3 regions of the Exiguobacterium sp. E17S genome follow, and region 2 is predicted to be linked to each of the others. Evidence: a T-box and tRNA genes for the amino acid it is inferred to sense, from the RefSeq annotation. Region 2 holds a T-box; the other regions hold tRNA genes.
What was found. The T-box of region 2 lies ahead of argS (arginine--tRNA ligase). A T-box ahead of a tRNA ligase gene usually reads a tRNA of that ligase, here a tRNA-Arg.
Positions count from the first base shown of each region.

Region 1 (6,358 bases), on a different contig from region 2:
CGTAGCGTGTCTGCATTTCTTCGATCAGATCAGGCACGATTCGTTTTTGGATCTGGACTAACTGCCGAATCATGTATTTCCCTCTCCTCTCAAGTAGCTGGACGCTTTCTGTCCCGCATGTCATAACGTGTCCCACTTGGTACACCGTTATCATAACAGTCCATTTCTCGCCTTGCAAGTCTCGTTTCTCAAGTTTTTTGAAGTAAGCGGTTTCTTATCGTTTCCGTCTCGAATTTGCCATAACTCCAGATTTCCTCATCATGCATGACGACCGGAATCTCGTATAAGAACCGTAGACTGAGCGCTTCATCCTGATCAATGTTGACTTCCTCGAACGTCCATTCCGGAAACTCATCGAGTACGAAGTCGAGTAAGATGGCGGCCTCTTCACATAGCGTACATCCCGGACGTGAATAGAGTGTTAAGTGTCTGTGTCGTTTTAATCCCATTCTGATTGCGCCTTCCTTTGCTGCATCGTTTTTTTCGTTAAACCAAGCGCTGCCCGGTACTTCGCGACCGTCCGCCTTGCGACTGTCAGACCGTCTGCTTGCAGACGATCCGTCAATTGCTGATCACTTAACGGACGATTGCTGTGTTGAATGTATTCGGCGATCCGCCGTTTAATCAAAAAACTCGAATCTCCGCTTGTCGTCCGTGAGACGAACAAGTCTTCTAAAGCAACGAGACCATGGACCGTCTCGACATACTTCGCAGCAATCGCTCGACCAATCGTTGACGGATGATGTCCCGTTGCCTCAGCGACTTGTTTTTTCGTCAGTGGCTCGAGATGCAGTTCTCCCTTGAACCAGCGTTCTTGTCGCTTAAGCAAAACCGAGAGGATGGCTTGCATCGTGACGCGACGTCGTTCGTACGCGCGCAAAAAAGGCGTTGCCTCTTTTAATCCGAGCCACGTCTGATCCGTGTCGAGTGTCATCCAGTCGATTTGAAGTTTTCCATCTAACAGGTGAATCCGTGCTTCTGCCATAACCGATTGTTCTTCTTTAGGAAGATCCGGTGTCCGGCTCAGCCGCGTCAATCGTTTTCGCAACCGCGCTCGATCCTGTTCACTGAACTGCGCGAATACCTGACTCGCCGGTTCATGTCGTAGCCGATCCGTCAGTCCGATCAATTCCGCGTCGTCTAGCTCGATCGCCTGTAACCATTGGCACTCGCGCTCCGAGCGGGCAGCGATGCCGACTGGTTCACATTGTTGTAAGAGTGTCCGTGCTTCTGTAATCGTTGCGACATCGGTCGAGAAGGATGCAGCGAGCTGCTCGTCCGATGTCCGCAATAAACCGTCCGCTTCTAAATACACGATGAGTTGTTCCGCCATATATCCTATTTCCTGTCTGACTGATTCTAAACGTATTTGTGCAAGAAGCTTGTCTTCATAGGATGCCAAATGTCCTGCCATCTGCTCGACCTCTAGCGAAACCTGATTCGGGTAATGACGATGCAACCGTCGTTTCAACCGTCGCCATTCCTCCTCGAGCTCAGCTGCTGGTTGCTCAAGTACATGTAACTGATATTGTTGTGACGCCGATAATGTCATCTGTTGCGTCTGTTCCTGGCGTTGATCCATCGATTCCCCCTCCTCCACTTCTTATTATAGAAGAAACGTTTTAAAAAACATGCTCTGAACCTTTCTCGAACCGCTCAGGAAAAGAAAAGTCATCCTTCCCTATTGCTTTTCTGAAAAAATGTCGCTATACTATTAATTGTTCAGTACATCAGATGCACCCGTAGCTCAGGGGATAGAGCACTGGTTTCCGGTACCAGGTGTCGGGAGTTCGAATCTCTCCGGGTGTACCATTTATTCAACCACAAGGCAATGCCAGCAATGGCGTTGCCTTTTTTCTATATTGATATGTTTCATTTGCCCTTGTAATGGAAAAATACCTAAAAGTCGCATCGTATCTTTTGACCAATATTGACCAAAGGATTATGATAAGGATAAGTCGAATAGGAAGCTACATACCAACTATAAGGAGGCAAAGACTATGTTAATTCCAACAGTCATCGAACAAACAAACCGCGGGGAACGTGCTTACGATATCTACTCACGTTTGCTAAAAGACCGCATCATTCTTCTCGGGAGCGCGATTGACGACAACGTCGCCAACTCAGTCGTTGCCCAACTTCTTTTCTTAGCAGCAGAAGATCCAGATAAAGAAATCTCGCTTTACATCAACAGCCCAGGTGGTTCAATCACTGCCGGTATGGCGATTTACGATACAATGAACTTCATCAAGCCACAAGTCTCAACGATTTGTATCGGTATGGCTGCATCGATGGGTGCGTTCTTGCTCCAAGCAGGCGCAAAAGGAAAACGTTTCGCGTTACCAAACGCTGAAATCATGATCCACCAACCACTCGGTGGTACACAAGGTCAAGCATCGGATATCAAAATCCATGCGGAGCGTATCATCAAAATGCGTGAGCACCTCAACAAAATCATGGCTGAAAACACAGGACAACCACTTGAAGTCATCGAACGCGATACAGAGCGTGACAACTTCATGTCAGCGCAAGCTGCTGCTGATTATGGTCTCATCGACCGCGTCATGGAACGTGCATAAGTCATCCAGAGTGTCTCCTTCGGGAGGCACTTTTTTTGTATCCATAAAGTCTTGTCGTTTATCGTTGCATACAAAAAAACCTCCCGTTCCTTATAGAACGAGAGGTCGATGATCAGTCGATCAAGTCTGTGATGTCTGAAACGATATCGTGGTTTTCACGAATCAGCGAGTAGATCGCGTTCGCATGTGGCGAAAGCTCTTCTTCTGCTTGTAATTGTTTCAGGAATAAAGATGTTGCGAACGCAACGAGTGTGCTTTTCGGTACACCGATTGATTTCGCTTTTTTTGTTAACACTTCATCAAACTTCGCATCGACTGTCAGCGAAATACGTTTCTTTTCGTTAGCCATTTCAAAAACTCCTTAATTCGAACATTTAGTTGCATCGACTATATATTATAGTAGACTATGGTTCATCCCGCAAGCGACCCTCTTATAAGGCCCCTGTCATCGACTCTCCATTCCGTACTTTTTCAGCGATTTGATCAATCTTCCGCAACCGGTGATTGATCCCTGATTTTGAGATGGAGCCGCTTTCGACCATCTCCCCGAGCTCTTGTAACGTGACGTCTTGATGTGTCACGCGCAAGATCGCGATCTCCTTCAACTTATCCGGTAAGACATCGAGTCCGACCGTCCGCTCAAGAAACTTGATGTTCTCAACTTGACGTAATGCCGCACCGACCGTCTTGTTGAGGTTCGCTGTCTCACAGTTGACGAGACGGTTGACCGAGTTACGCATATCTTTTAAGATCCGGACGTCCTCGAACCGCAGCATCGATTGTGTCGCATCAACGAGCTTGAGGAAATCGGAAATCTTCTCGCTCTCCTTGATGTAGAGGATGTGTCCCTTTTTCCGTTCGATCGCTTTCGCGTTCAAATCAAAGACGTTCGATAGACCACGGAGCGCTGCATTATGTTCTTCATATAGGCTGAAGATCTCCAAGTGATACGACGACGTCGCCGGATTGTTGAGCGAACCCCCGGCGAGGAACGCCCCTCGTAAATACGCCCGTGCTTTTCGTTCATCGTTAAGGATCGTATCACTGATTGAACGAATCATCGTGAACCCCTCTCCGAGGATTCCGAGGTCTTGCAAAATCTTATCCGCCTGTTGTTTGACGCGGACGATGTAGACGTTATTCTTTTTCAGACGCATTTTCTTCCGCACGAGCAGATCAAGATGGACTCCGTATGCTTTTTTCAGCAATGAGTAAATCCGACGGGCAATCGAGGCATTCTCGGTCGAGATATCGAGTGTCAGACCACGTCCGAGACCGAACGAGATCGCACCGTTCATCCGAGCGAGTGCCGCGAGTTCCGCCTTCATCTCGTGATCGGTGATCGGAATCTGCGTTAATTCTTTTTTGACTTCTGAGGCAAAGCTCATGTCAGCTCCTCCTTTCCTTCGAGTTGACGCATCCGTCGAATCGACAACACTTTTCGCATGACGAGGCTAGCGACGGCATCTGAGTCATGACGGATGAAGTGATGATTGTAATCGACGATATCGTCTGCTAGCACTTCAACGCCGGCGAGCTCGAATTGTTTTTCATTATAGGTGACGATGTCAGCGTGATCCTTCTGGTATTTCTTCAGATAACTCGCATCGATCGATTCGTTGTTGACGATGATCGTATCAACGACGCCTTGTCCGAGGAAGCGTTCCAGTGCCGCTAAATGTTCATTCGCTGTGAACGCCGTCGTCTCACCGGGTTGTGTCATGACGTTACAAATATAGACGACCGGAGCTAGTGATTGTTGGATCGCTTCCCGGATCTCATCAATCAGAACGTTCGGGATGATACTCGTATAGAGACTACCCGGACCAAGGACGATGACATCGGCATCAAGAATCGCCTGGATCGCTTCTGGTACCGGACGGACGTCTTGTTCCTCGAGGAAAATCCGTTCGATCTTCTTACCGACCTTCGGGATCAACGACTCACCTTTGACGATCGTTCCGTCCTCGAACTCGGCACATAACGTGATCGTCCGTTCTGTCGCCGGATAGACTTTTCCTTCTGCGTTCAACAGTTGTCCCATGACGCCAATCGCTTCGACGAACGAACCATTACAAAGCTGAGTCGCTGCTGTCAGCATCAGGTTTCCGAGCGAATGCCCGTGTAATCCTTCCCCGGTCTCGAACCGGTACTGCATGATTCGGTCCATCAACGTCTCCGACTTCGATAAGGAGACGATGACGTTTCGGATATCGCCCGGCGGTAACATGTTGAATTCCGTCCGCAGACGACCAGAACTGCCCCCGTCATCGGCGACCGTGACGATGGCTGTGATGTCGAGCGGATAATGCTTGAGTCCACGAAGAAGCGTCGAGAGTCCTGTCCCGCCACCGATGGCGACGACTTTACGTTCCCATTTCATCACTTCTCCTCCTTCGCATGCACATAATCCCGATGATTCGTCTCGATGTGATACTGCGTCGCAAATTCTTTACTGATCGCTTCCGCGAACGTAATCGAGCGATGTTTCCCGCCTGTACAACCGAGGGCGATGACGAGTTGCGACTTCCCTTCCCGCTCGTATTGTGGAATCAGGAACTCGAGCAAGTCGACGAGTTTTTTATAGAACAGCTTCGCTTCCGGCCATTGCATGACGTATGACGCGACTTCCTCGTCGAGTCCCGTCTTTGGACGCAGCTCTGGAATGTAGAACGGATTCGGTAAGAAGCGCAGGTCAAAGACGAGGTCGGCATCAAGCGGTAAGCCGTGTTTGAAACCGAACGACATGACGTTGACCGTGAACGGAATCCGCGTACCTTCCGTGAACTCCTTCAAGAGACGCTCTTTTAGTGCAAGCGGCTTGATGTCACTCGTATCAATCAGCATCTGTGCCTTATCACGGAATCCTTCGAGCAACGTCCGCTCCCGTTCGATTCCAATCAATGGGGAATCCGTCGGTGCGAGCGGATGCGAACGGCGCGATTCCTTGTAACGACGTACGAGGACATCGTTTCGTGCATCAAGGTACAGCATCCGGATTTGTAAGTCGGTTTTCTTTAAATCCTCATAGACGACAAAAAAGCTGTCGATGAAATCACGCGCGCGGGTATCGATGGCAACGGCGATTTTAGGACGCACTTGTCCGATGACTTCGATGAGATGCGGCAGTAACGTCGGGGGTAGATTGTCGACACAAAAATAGCCTAAGTCCTCAAAGCTGTTCATTGCGACAGTCTTCCCAGCCCCACTCATACCCGTGATGATGACCAGTTGCGGTTGATTCTGTTCCATCTTTTCGCCCTCCAGACAACAGTTCCGTGTGTATTTTTTCACTTCTTTCTCAGTATATCATAAAAAAAGAGCCAGCTTCACTGAAGTCTCCTTCAATGAAACTGGTTCGATATTATGCGTGTGAGGATTCTTGTAATTCTTCAAGCAACGCTTCGATGAAATGCTGTGCATTTTGCGCTGCGATCGAACCATCGTTCGTTGCTGTAACAACTTGGCGCAATGTTTTTTCACGCACGTCACCAGCAGCAAAGATCCCTTTGATGTTCGTTTCCATCGCTTCGTTCGTTACGACGTAACCTTGGTCGTTCAAGATACCGAGATCTTGGACGTAGCCTGTAATTGGGTTCATCCCGATGTAGATGAAGACACCATCGATCGGATGCGTCGTTACGTCAGCTGTTTTTGTATTGATCAGCTCAATGCCGCCGACTTTCCCGTCTTGTTCGTTAATCTGTTTAACCGTATGGTTCCAGATGAAGTCGATTTTCGGGTTGTCGAACGCACGTTTTTGAAGAATCTTTTGAGCG
Region 1 is NZ_JBYLRU010000001.1:1,497,957-1,504,314, forward strand. It holds gene AC3B4V_RS07750 (sugar-binding transcriptional regulator) at 1-73, opposite strand, end outside; gene AC3B4V_RS07755 (glutaredoxin family protein) at 189-449, opposite strand; gene AC3B4V_RS07760 (RNA polymerase factor sigma-54) at 440-1,582, opposite strand; tRNA gene AC3B4V_RS07765 (tRNA-Arg) at 1,737-1,812, shown strand; partial or broken gene clpP (ATP-dependent Clp endopeptidase proteolytic subunit ClpP) at 1,995-2,579, shown strand; gene AC3B4V_RS07775 (hypothetical protein) at 2,692-2,928, opposite strand; gene whiA (DNA-binding protein WhiA) at 3,011-3,967, opposite strand; gene AC3B4V_RS07785 (gluconeogenesis factor YvcK family protein) at 3,964-4,962, opposite strand; gene rapZ (RNase adapter RapZ) at 4,962-5,831, opposite strand; gene trxB (thioredoxin-disulfide reductase) at 5,944-6,358, opposite strand, start outside.
Region 1: it has a tRNA-Arg gene. The T-box ahead of argS (arginine--tRNA ligase) is inferred to sense a tRNA for this amino acid. The anticodon was not compared.

Region 2 (6,358 bases):
CGCTGAACATCTCCACGTCACGCAACCGACGCTCAGTAAAATGGTCCGTCACTTAGAAGAAGAACTTGAGATGGAATTGTTCGACCGGAGCAAACGACAAATCGTCCTGACGGATGCCGGCGAGACCTTATTGATTGAAGGTGAAAAGATTCTGCGACAGTTATCTGATCTGCCTTCTCATCTCTATGATGTCATGCATCTGACGAAGGGAACGATTCGTCTCGGCGTACCCCCACTAATTGGTTCGCTGTTTTTCCCGGGTCTACTGCGTCGCTTCGAAGAGATGTATCCGATGATTCAAATCGAATTAATCGAAGCCGGTGGACATGCGTTAGAAAAAGCGGTCGTCGCCGGTGAAGTCGATTTGATCGCAACGGTGCTTCCTTCGGATGAGCATTTAACGACACACCCCTTCATTGAAGAAGAACTCCATTTATTCTTACCGAGTGATCATCCACTCGCTGATCGGTCGATGATTGCGTTAGAAGAAGTTTCCGACATGCCGTTCGTCTTGTTCAACGAAACGTTCTCGCTACACGATGTTGTCTTGAACGCCTGCCAAGATGCCGGATTTACGCCTAACGTGTCTCGGGTGAGCTCGCAGTGGGACTTCTTATGTTTACTTGTCGCAGAAGGAAATACCGTGACCGTCCTTCCGCGTTCGATCGCGGATCGCTTTTCGATTCGTGGCGTCAAAACGATCCCACTTGAAACACGAGTCCCGTGGCACTTAGGAATCGCCGTTCCAACCGGTCGCTACCAATCGTACGTGACGCGGAAATGGATTCAATTCGTCAGCGATATGTATTCCAAATAAGCATACCTTTCATAAAAACCATGTATTTGTAGAATGGAAATTCTTCCTTTACGATGAGAACATCGTTAAAAAAGAAAGGAAGTCCTTTACCATGGCAACTCATTTTGAATCACGTCACGAAACAGGCGTTAAAAAACTCAGCGAATTCACAGACGCAAACGCTGCACAATCTACGCATGACAAAATCTCTGAATCCCTGAAAGATATCGCTCCAGCAGTCGGTGAGTGGATCACGGATTTCGCATACGGTGAAGTTTACAGCCGCGATGGTCTCGTCAACCGTGACCGCGCAATCGTTACGATTGCTTCTCTCGTCACACAAGGTACAGAACCACAGCTTGCTCTCCACATCAATACTGGATTGACAGCTGGTTTAACAGGAAACGAAATCGTCGAAGCTATCATGCATCTTGTTCCTTACACTGGATTCCCACGTGTCTTGAACGCACTTGAAGTCGCAAAAGTTGTCTTTGCAGAACGTGGCGTCACAGTCGAAACAGAATAAGATCCGTACGACTTAATTGAAAAAAGATGGGCATGACGCATTTTCGGGTATCTCCTTAACAAAGGAGTGGTCGATCATGCGTTATGCCCTTTTTGCGGATCTTCACAGCTCATTAGCCGACACAGCGGCTGTCCTAGCTGACATACGGCGGCTCGCTCCCGATGCGCATTTGTTTTGTCTCGGTGATGTTCATGAATGCCATGTCGGTAAAAAGCGAGCGAAGCGCTATTCTTTCGAATCGCTCTCCCTCGTCGTGACGCTCGATGATGATTTTTTAAAGCTGATTGATTTTAAGACGTTACTTGGTAATCAAGAAGAACGCATCCTGTCGCTCGTTCCACCACATCTATCTCCTGTCATCGATGCATTACGCGATTGCCCTCGAAAACAACGGATCGAAGGGGCGTTATTGATTCATGGAGATCAACTCAGTTGGTCGCGGGATTTTCTACCCGACCTGTCACAACAACGCGAACCGTTACTCTTTTTTGGTCATAGTCATATCAGAGGTTTGTTTCGAAATGGCATCGCCAAACCGAGCCCACTAGGTCAAACTTTATCCATCAAAGGAGGACGGTATGCCGTCAATCTAGGTCCCGTCATGTTCGAACGAGAATGGTGTCTTTACGATTCAGAGCAACAAACGATTGTGTTCTATCAGGCGAAGTAAGAAGATACGACAAAAGCCGTCGGGCACAGGGCTCGACGGCTTTTGTTCGTGTATCTTATTGATCAGAGATAACGGACAAGCGATGCCTTGACGACATCTACTTGTGTGAAGTTCGTCTCTTCCGCGAATGTTTCGATGACTTGACGGACATCCCCTTGACGACGTACGAAGCTCGTCGGGACTGGTGTCGTACCGACAAGTTGCTCATGCAGACTCGTCAATCGATGATCATCGATGATCGTCGTCATCAAATCAAGGAATAGCAGAACATGCAGACGGTTCAAATAATCCCATGGTTTGTCTTCCGAACGGAATTCATTACGAGCGAGCCATTTTTTCAATCCGATCGCATCGATTTGACTCAACGTCTCTGTCGTACGTGCTGACTTCCAAAGCGTCAACAGTTCACCCAGTTTTTTCCGTGTCTGTTTCTTACGCATGAAGAATTCAAAATTGTCTTTCGTCCGTAATGCGTCTCCTTCAATCGGAGCAATCAAATCGGCTTCCGGCGCCGTCACGAAATCGTGAACGAAATCGACAGACTCTCCCGGTAACCAAGCAGCGACTTTCCCGTGAAAATCAGCCATAAAGGCGACCGTTTCTGCCAAAGGCTCCTGCTTCATCTGTGAAGCAGCTTGCTGTAATCGTTCTTTCGTCTCAGTCTTCATAATCTACCTCTTCTTATTCGTGGATTGGTCTTACATTTCTTCTGGAGCGCCGACACCAAGCAAACGAAGACCCTCTGTCAAGACGATCGTGACCGACTTGACGAGTGCAAGACGCGATTGTTTTGCTGCGTCATCTTCGAGAACACGGACGTGTCCGTAGTATTTATTGAAGCTTTGTGCAAGATCTAAGACGTAACGGCTGATGATTGACGGCTCACGACGTGTGAACGCGCGATCAATGACCGTCGAGAATTGGTTCAGCATCGAGACGACACCCCATGCATGATCATCGGCACTACCAGCGAATGGTGTGCCATCATAGCCACCTTTACGGAGCAACGAGTGCGCACGGGCATTCGTGTACTGGACATACGGTCCTGTTTCACCTTCGAATTTCAACATCTGCTCAAGGTCGAACTCGATGTTATTCATCCGCTCGTTCTTCAAGTCGTGGAAGATGACGGCGCCGACACCGACTTGACGAGCCGTTGCTTCGGCATTCGCTAAGTTCGGATTTTTTTCCGCGATGTTTTGCTTCGCGACGTCGATCGCTTCTTGTAGTACTTCTTCAAGTAAGACGATCCGACCTTTACGCGTCGACATTTTCTTTCCGTCCTTCATGATCAGACCGAACGGCACATGGTGCATTCCGTCGACGTTCTCAAATCCAAGTTTCTTCAAGACTGCGAACAATTGCTTGAAGTGAAGCGCTTGTTCCCCACCGACGACGTAGAACGCTTGCTCAAAGCGGTACGTTTCGAGACGATAGACAGCAGCTGCTAAGTCACGTGTCGCATAAAGCGTTGCGCCATCTTTCTTTTTAATCAAGGCAGGTGGCATACCTTCTGCTTCGAGGTCGACGACCATTGCCCCTTCTGATTCGACGAGGAGATCTTTTTCTTCGAGCAAATCGATGACGTGTTGCATCTTATCGTTGTAGAAGGCTTCTCCGTTCAAACTATCGAATTTAACACCGAGCATCTCATAGACACGGTTGAACTCAACGAGTGAGACTTCACGGAACCACGTCCAAAGCGTCGTCGCCTGCTCATCACCTTGTTCGAGTTTTTTGAACCAGAGACGTCCTTCGTCCTCAAGTGCCGGATTTGTTTCCGCTTCTTCGTGGAACCGGACGTATAATTTCAACAATTCCTTGATTGGTTCTGCACGGACCGCTTCTTCCTCACCCCACATCGTGTAAGCCACCATCAATTTCCCGAACTGTGTTCCCCAGTCCCCTAAGTGATTGACACCGACGACGTCGTACCCTTTTTTACGTGAGATTTGGTTGAGCGCGTTCCCGATGACCGTCGAACGCAAGTGCCCCATCGAGAATGGTTTCGCGATGTTTGGTGATGAAAAATCAGTGACGATCGTTTTTCCATTCGCTTCACTTGATCCGAACGCCTCTTGCTCCGTCAGGACTTGGTTGACGATTTCTTGCGAGACGACTTCCCGGTTCAAGAAGACGTTGATGTAAGGACCAACAGCTTGAACGTTCGAGAACAACGGCGCGTCAATTTTTTCTGCGAGCTCCGAAGCAATCATGTTCGGTGCTTTACGGAATGCTTTCGCGAGCATGAAACATGGGAATGCCAGATCTCCATGATCTTCATGTTTCGGTTGCTCGATCAGTTGTTCGATTTGTTCAACCGATAAGGCACCTTCCATGACGTGATGTAATACTTCTGCATACTGCGCTTTATAACTCATCTTTATTTCCTCCTGATTCACTGATTTTTTGGCAATAAAAAACGCCCCTTGCGCCACGCGCAAAGAGACGGAATGACCGCGGTACCACTCTTCTTGGTGTCACTCGACACCCACCTTGTTCGGGGATAACGGGGTTCCCCCGGCTACGCCTTTTCCATCAGGAATCGGGCAGCGTCTCAGAAGTGCGTTTCACGACCGGTTCGTCCTCAGGCTTCCACCATTCCCTGATTCGCTAGTTGACGAATATCAACCGTTACTCTCTTCATCATCGACTGTATTCGATATCTTTCACATTATACGCAATTCTTTCTTTTCTCTCAACCTTATTTTTTTGGTAAATGGCTTATCAAAATTTCCACAATTCGGGTATAGGAATAAAAGATACTTCTCAGGGGGAGGGATGTTTCATGCGCTACTACCAACATGTAGCCCGGACGAGCTGGATCGTCTTCGGTCTCGTCGCCTTGACATTATTAGTGATCGGCATCGTTCATCCACCAACCTTCCATCCTTCCGTCTCCATCGTCAACACTCTTTATTTATTCGGACTTGTGCTCCTGTTTCAGTTCGATAATGTCCGTCGTGGTGGCATTTACTATACATTCCAAGAAGGCATCATCTTATTTTTATTCCTCAATTACGGTTTAACGTACGCCTTGATTTTAAGCCAAGTCGGTATTCTCGTCTTTCAATTCTTGTCTCATCGAAAAGCGATTCGTTGGAAACGTTTCGTTTATCTCTACCCGATCAACGCCTTGTTCGATTTAATCTACATCTCGCTTCCGGTCTTTGCGTATTATGCGCTCAGCGGACCAATCGGCTCAAACTTTACGTATACGAAAGCCTTGATTCCTTTCATCGGCTTTTTGATCACCGTCTTCCTTGTCTCTTACTTCCAATGTCTATTCGTCAATCGCTTCCTCTACTTGAAATACGATTGGCAACGTCTCGTAAAGCTTCAGTCCCTCGTCTACGGAATCAGCATGTTAAGTGCTCTACTTGGAATCTGGTTCTACGATGAAAGTCCGCTCGTCGCGGCTACAGTTTCCGCTTTGATTCTCTTTTTGTTCAAACGTCTGTTGCAAGAGCGTGGTGACTCCCTTGAAGCAAACGATAATGCCAAGCGATTTGATGATGCGAAGGAACACTTGTTGATTTCCCGCTTCGAGCGCGAGACGATCGATTCGTTGCTCCTCGATTTACCGCATCTATTGCCGTTTTCTGAAGGTTGGATCTCAATTCAACAACAGCGGAAACAAGTCATCTATAACATCCGGACGAAACAACCGATTGACGTGTTACCACTGTTTCATTCCTTGTCAGCCGACGATTTGCATACCCCGATCATCTATGGGCTGCGTTGCGACTGGGGAAACGATATTCAGATCGGATTGCCTGTCGATCGTCACTCGATGCTAGCGATTCCTTCGATTACGAGCGGCGAGGTCGATGTTTCGATCATCCTATTCCATCAAGTCGCAGACGCCTATGATGCGACAAATGCCGACGAATTATCTCGTTTGCTCCGTATCTTTTGTCGCGTCTTAGAACGCTCACGTGAAACGGTCCAACTCTATACGGAAAGTCGGACCGATGCCTTGACCGAATTACCGAATAGTCGGGCTTTTTATGAACACGGTCGGCAGGAATTTGCCGCTGACTGCTATCCGCTCTCCGTGATCCTGTTCGATATCGATCATTTCAAACGTGTCAATGATACGTACGGTCATAAAGTAGGCGATCTCGTCCTTCGTGAACTCGGTCGACGTATCCAGGCGATCCAATTACAATATGATGATGTCTTTGCTGCTCGTTATGGCGGGGAGGAATTCGTACTTCTGTTGCGAAATGGTAGTCAAGAGGCTGCTATCCAGATTGCCGAGACGGTCCGCCATGCGGTCATGGATCGTCCCTTCCTCGTCGATGGTCACCGACTGTCCTTAACCGTCAGCCTCGGAATTGATACAGTGGAGGAAAGATATCAA
Region 2 is NZ_JBYLRU010000004.1:39,303-45,660, forward strand. It holds gene AC3B4V_RS12595 (LysR family transcriptional regulator) at 1-817, shown strand, start outside; gene AC3B4V_RS12600 (carboxymuconolactone decarboxylase family protein) at 909-1,322, shown strand; gene AC3B4V_RS12605 (metallophosphoesterase family protein) at 1,399-1,992, shown strand; gene AC3B4V_RS12610 (hypothetical protein) at 2,055-2,660, opposite strand; gene argS (arginine--tRNA ligase) at 2,691-4,373, opposite strand; T-box leader at 4,434-4,651, opposite strand; gene AC3B4V_RS12620 (GGDEF domain-containing protein) at 4,781-6,358, shown strand, end outside.

Region 3 (6,358 bases), on a different contig from region 2:
ACCGGGTACCGTTCGTCTATTTTGAGGACGTTCGTACATTGATGTTAGAGGAAACAGGATATTCGCTTGCAGAAGACGGCATCATCGTCGTTGCGGATGCCCAGTGTAATTACATTCGCCAAGTCTACCCACGGGCACGTCTCGCTGTCTATGCGTATCCGGTACATGTCGGTAGTGCATCGTGTGACGTCCACTATGCGGCATTTGATGAGCAAGGTGAACTGATGTTCACAGGACGGACATCGATGGTACAAATCGACCGTGCTGGGAAAGCATTCCCGTGGAGTGAAGCATATAAAAATTCCTTGCAGAATCGATTCGAATCCGTTATCATTTGATAATGAGTTCACATATTCGAAAACGACTCACTAGTACGTTATTAGTGAAGGGAGATTTCTTAATCATGGAAAAAACATTCAAAGTCATCGCGGATTCAGGCATTCACGCTCGTCCGGCTACTCAGCTCGTCAACACAGCTTCTAAATTCCAATCAGACATCAACTTGGAATACAACGGGAAGACTGTCAACTTGAAGTCAATCATGGGTGTTCTTTCACTCGGAATCGCGAAAGATTCAGATATCAAAATCGTTGCAAACGGTGACGATGCTTCTGAAGCAATCACGACTCTTTCAGATATGCTGACTAGCGAAGGTCTTGCTCAGTAATCCTGTAATCGTACATTCTCGGACGCCGGTCTTGCACCGTCGTCCTTTTTTGTTACCATAGGAATGAGAGAAAGAGGTGGAGAAGAGTGAATCGAGCGATTGGAGTACTGGATTCCGGAGTCGGTGGGTTGACGGTCGCACGTGAATTGATGCGACAGTTGCCCCATGAGCGAATCATCTATGTCGGGGATACATTACGGTGTCCGTATGGTCCTCGTCCAGAGGAGGAGATTCGTGAGTTTACGTGGGAGATGATTGATTATCTCGTGCAACAAGATGTGAAATTGATCGTGATCGCCTGTAACACAGCCACGGCTGTCGTCTTAAAAGAAGCGCGAGAACGTTTAAATATACCTGTCATCGGTGTCATTGATCCTGGAGCCCGCGCGGCAGTTAAGGTGACGCGTACGAAACGAATCGGTGTCATTGGAACGAAGATGACGATTACAAGTAATTCCTACGAGAAGGCATTACGCCACGTCGAAGGACAAGTCGTTGTCGAATCGTTAGCGTGCCCGCCGTTCGTCCCGCTCGTCGAGTCGATGCAGACAGACGGTGCGTACGTTGAACGTGTCGTTGCCAATACATTACGACCATTGATGAATTACGATATGGATACATTGATCCTCGGGTGCACTCATTACCCGCTCCTAGCAGATGTGATTGGACGGGTCATCGGACCAGGCGTCCAGCTAATCTCTTCAGGAGACGAGACAGCGCTCGAGGTAGCAGCACTACTTGATTACAATACGATTTCAGCAGATGTGACACAAATTCCGGAACATCGTTATTATGCGACAGGCGATATCCGCTCATTTGATCAGATTGCGACGGACTGGCTCGATCAGACCATCCATGCGGAGCGCATCGTGCTTGGAACGGAGGAAGATTAAATGCGGATAGACCAACGAACGGCGGACCATCTCCGTCCTATTCAATTATCGATTGATGTCAATAAACACGCAGAAGGTTCTGTCTTGATTGAACTGGGCGATACGAAAGTCCTCTGTACGGCGACCGTCGAGGAGAAGGTGCCACCGTTCCTTCGCGGTAAACGCCAGGGCTGGATCAATGCGGAATATTCGATGTTACCACGTGCGACGGCTCAGCGGACCGCACGAGAAGCCGTCCGTGGCAAGCAGACGGGACGGACGATGGAAATCCAACGTCTGATCAGCCGCTCGCTTCGGGCCGTCGTTGATTTAGAGAAGCTCGGGGAACGAACGATCTGGATCGATTGTGACGTTATTCAGGCAGATGGCGGCACACGAACGGCATCGATCACTGGTGGTTTTTTGGCACTCGTCCGAGCAGTCGATCAATTGATTCAAGCGGGAAAACTGACAGATACACCGATTAAAGAGGGCATCGCAGCCATCTCGGTTGGAATCGTCGAGTCGAATGTCTTGCTCGATCTATGCTATGAAGAGGACGCTGCGGCGGAAGTCGACTTCAATCTCGTCATGACCTCGTCGGGGAAAATCGTCGAAATGCAGGCGACAGGGGAAGAGTCGACATTTTCCCGTCAAGAGATGCTCGAAATGCTCGAACTTGGGGAAAAAGGAATTAAGGAACTGATTGATGCTGGCCGTGAGGCACTCGGTGTCTCTTGGTGGTATGTAGGAGAAGAAGTGGGGGAACATAGATGAAGGTCATCGTCGCAACACACAATGCAGGTAAAGTGAAGGAACTTGAAAGCATGCTGGGTCGTCTCGGTTATACGGTCGAGTCGTTACTCGATCACGCCGATGCTCCGGAAACGGATGAAACAGGTGAGACATTCGAGGAGAATGCACTTTTAAAAGCAACAGAGGCTGCCGCCTACTTTGGTCACGCAGTACTTGCTGATGATTCAGGTCTTGAAGTCGATGCTTTAGATGGCGCTCCAGGTGTCTACTCGGCACGCTTCGCGGGTCTTGAAAAGTCGGATGCGGCGAATAACGCTCTACTACTTGAAAAGTTAAAAAGTGTTCCGGAGGAAGAGCGGACAGCGCGCTTCGTTTGTGTCCTCGCGCTAGCGAAACCAACAGGCGAGACATTGACGGTTCGTGGAACGATGGAAGGGCGAATCGGTTTTGAAGCGGCGGGTTCGAACGGTTTCGGTTATGATCCATTGTTCGTCACGGCAAGCGGACAGACGGCTGCTGAGTTGACGAAAGAAGAAAAAGCGATGATTAGTCATCGTGGCAATGCATTGCGCAAGCTCGAACAGGACTTAACTACTTTCTTAGGAGTGTGATGAAGATGAGAGCGTTGATCGTTAGTGATAGCCATGGACTAGAACAAGAACTGCTTACGATATTCGAACGTCACCAAGACGTGGATTTGGCATTTCATTGTGGGGACTCCCAATTGACGCGCGACATCGAATCATTATATCCATATCGTGTTGTCCGAGGAAATTGCGATTACGGACACGATTTTCCGGAAGAAGTCATGTCGGAAATGGATGGTCGTACCATCCTTTGTGTCCACGGACATCGTCAGGACGTCAAATACAGTCTAGATGTCTTGCAGCATCATGCGAAGGAAAAGCAGGCGGACATCGTCTTATATGGTCATTCCCATGTTGCGAAGGCTGAATATCGGGACGGCGTGTTATTCATCAATCCAGGTTCAATCCGGATGCCACGTCATCGACCAGACAAGACGTATGCGATTCTTGAAGTGGATCAAAACCGTTATTCTGTCGATTTTCTCGATGTGAATGGCGATCGAGTGAATGCCCTGCATCTGGACGGAACATTTTTGTAATAAAATAAATGCAATGTTTGTAATGTGATTGACACGAAAGAATTGTTCTAGTATAGTTTATTCGTGTTGACACGTCCCAATAGCTCAGCAGGATAGAGCAACGGCCTTCTAAGCCGTCGGTCGGGGGTTCGAATCCCTCTTGGGACGCTATAATTAAAATAGAGACTGCCCTTACGAGGGTGGTCTCTTTTTTTTATTCCGATTTTCGATTATAATTAAGGTATCATGAACTCGAAAGGGATGAATGCTATGTGGAAGAAAGTTGGAGCAGTCCTCGTGCTAAGTACGTTTCTTGCTGGATGTAGTGAGATTTCAAATACAGTCGACGATGCAAAACAACAAGTCAACGATGTAAAAAATAGTGTCGATTACGCTGGAGAACTTCAAGGCATTGCGAAAGATACAGCGCAAGTCACGTCAGATTTGTCGGCTTCCTTGAATGAGGCGGCTACGACAGCGCGTGAATCCGCGAACCCTGAACAAGCACTTGATCAACAAATCGAAAAGTTGAAGGAAAACGGAACGATTGATCAGTTCAATCAAGAACTGGATCAAATCGATCAACGATTAGCGGGACTTGAAAATCCGCCGCAAGAATTGCAGAATTTAAGTGCAAAACTCGAGCAGTACGTGAATCAATCGGAAGACATCGCTCGATTACTTGAAGCTGACGTCTCATTAGATACATTGAATCGATTAGGAATCGAACAGGCGGGACAACTTCAAGAAGCGATCACGAACTGGACGTCTTTACTCAATCCATTTACGAAATAAGAAGTTGAACATGAAGGAGTGCCGGAATATGGGGACATCGCGCTGGATGGAACATGAACTAGAAGTAGAACGAGCGCGGATTCTTCGTTTGCCCGCTTCTAAACAAGAACAATTGATTATGGAATTAGAGACTGACCAATTGACAGGAGAAGATGTCTTACACCGGCTCTATGTCATTCAACCACTCTTAATGCATGACCGTGAACGATTTGAAACAGTGGCAGAACGATTTCTTGAAGTCGAGGGTGTCGAGCAAGTGCTCGCACTCTTTCTTTATGAACTCGGAGAACGTTATCCGATGAAACTCGCTTTGCGCTCGGCATCACCGTATCTGCCTTATGGGCTCGCGCTTCGATTAGATGAAATCAAACAACAGATGCGTGTTCGCGAACAAAAGCCGGCAGTTCAAAACAATCCTGTTGCGCAGCGTGAGGTAACATCAGCAACGGAATTGATGCATGTGTTGCGACATGGCAGTTGGGTCGAACAAATGCGCCAATTGACCGGTATGGAATTCGAACGGACATCTGAGCTCATTGCATATATCACCCAGAAATATCTTCAGGCGCAAGAGACAGAACATCAAAGTCTACTCGTCATTGATCAGTTATTAGGAAGCGTGCTTGATCACGTGTCATATCCGGTAAGCATTCATGTGCCACACGTAGATGTAGACTGGACGATCTCGTCACGCGAAGATTTAGAAGAAATCCTGCTGGTACATCAACAGGAGCAACAAGCGTTACTGGCATCGATGCATACGTTAGAGCGAATGGATCCGTTCCGAGCGTTGCTCGTCTTGCGATCAGATCAACTGATTCATCTTGAAGAACGAGAACGAATCGGATCAGACATGGAGAAGTGGCTCGCAGCATGCGAAGAACTCGCAGGTCTGACATTTGAACGTGAAGAACCTGAACGTATCCTCAGTCCGCTGGCGAAGCGGTTATATCGAGCGGCACATATCCTTTATCCAGAAGTCATCGCATTCGAGCAGATTTACTTCGATTGAGACATCTGGAAACGATTCGTTCAACAGTGGTAATCGTCAGAACGATTGTGCTATAATGTGACTTGTTGTACACACATGTACGCTAATTGACAATTTTGGAGGGACTCAGCATGACTGCAAAATGGGAAAAACAATCAGGTAGCCTCGGCGTCCTCACGTATGAAGCGCCTGCTGAAGCATTTGATAAAGCGGTAGACCAAGCGTTCAAGAAAGTCGTTAAGACTTTGAACACACCTGGTTTCCGTAAAGGAAAAATGCCACGCGCAATGTTCAACAAAATGTACGGTGAAGAAGCACTATACCAAGATGCACTCGATATCCTTTACAAGGACACAATCGAAGGTGCAGTCGTCGAATCAGGAATCGAGCCAATCGCGCTTGAGAACATCGACGTTGAAACACTCGAAAAAGGCAAGCCAGTCGAATTCAAAATCACGTTCGTCATCGAGCCAGAAGCTACACTCGGTGAGTACAAAGGTCTTGAGTACACAGCAGTTGAAACGAACGTTACTGACGAAGACGTCGACGCTGAACTCAAAACATTACAAGAACGCGGTGCAGAACTCGTCGTTAAAGAAGATGGCGTCATCGAGAATGGCGATACAGTCGTATTCGACTTCGCAGGTTTCGATGGGGAAAACCAATTCGACGGCGGAACTGCTGAGAACTACTCACTCGTCATCGGTTCTGGAAACTTCATTCCTGGATTCGAAGAGCAAATGGTCGGTTTAAAAACTGGCGAGCAAAAAGATCTTGAAGTGACATTCCCAGAGGAATACCACGAAGCATCACTCGCTGGAAAACCAGTTACATTCAAAGTAACGATCCACGAAGTTAAAGCACAAGAGCTCCCTGAATTGACAGATGAGTTCGCAAAAGAAATGGATGAAGAAGTTTCTTCACTCGACGAGTTGAAAACAAAAATCCGTACGCGTCTCGAAAACACACGCAAACAAGAAGCTGATGCTTCAATGCGCGATGAGTTAGTCGAAGCGGCTACGAAAAATGCGACAGTTGATCTTCCAGAAGTCATGGTCGAAAACGAAGTCGAGCGTATGGTTCAAGAGTTCACACAACGTATTCAATCACAAGGCATCGACCTCAACATGTACTTCCAGTTGACTGGAACGACAGAAGAGGCAATGCGTTCT
Region 3 is NZ_JBYLRU010000001.1:1,252,357-1,258,714, reverse strand. It holds gene AC3B4V_RS06560 (acyl-CoA thioesterase) at 1-338, shown strand, start outside; gene AC3B4V_RS06555 (phosphocarrier protein HPr) at 404-667, shown strand; gene racE (glutamate racemase) at 754-1,560, shown strand; gene rph (ribonuclease PH) at 1,561-2,316, shown strand; gene AC3B4V_RS06540 (XTP/dITP diphosphatase) at 2,313-2,906, shown strand; gene AC3B4V_RS06535 (metallophosphoesterase family protein) at 2,912-3,421, shown strand; tRNA gene AC3B4V_RS06530 (tRNA-Arg) at 3,495-3,568, shown strand; gene AC3B4V_RS06525 (hypothetical protein) at 3,671-4,195, shown strand; gene AC3B4V_RS06520 (hypothetical protein) at 4,224-5,207, shown strand; gene tig (trigger factor) at 5,318-6,358, shown strand, end outside.
Region 3: it has a tRNA-Arg gene. The T-box ahead of argS (arginine--tRNA ligase) is inferred to sense a tRNA for this amino acid. The anticodon was not compared.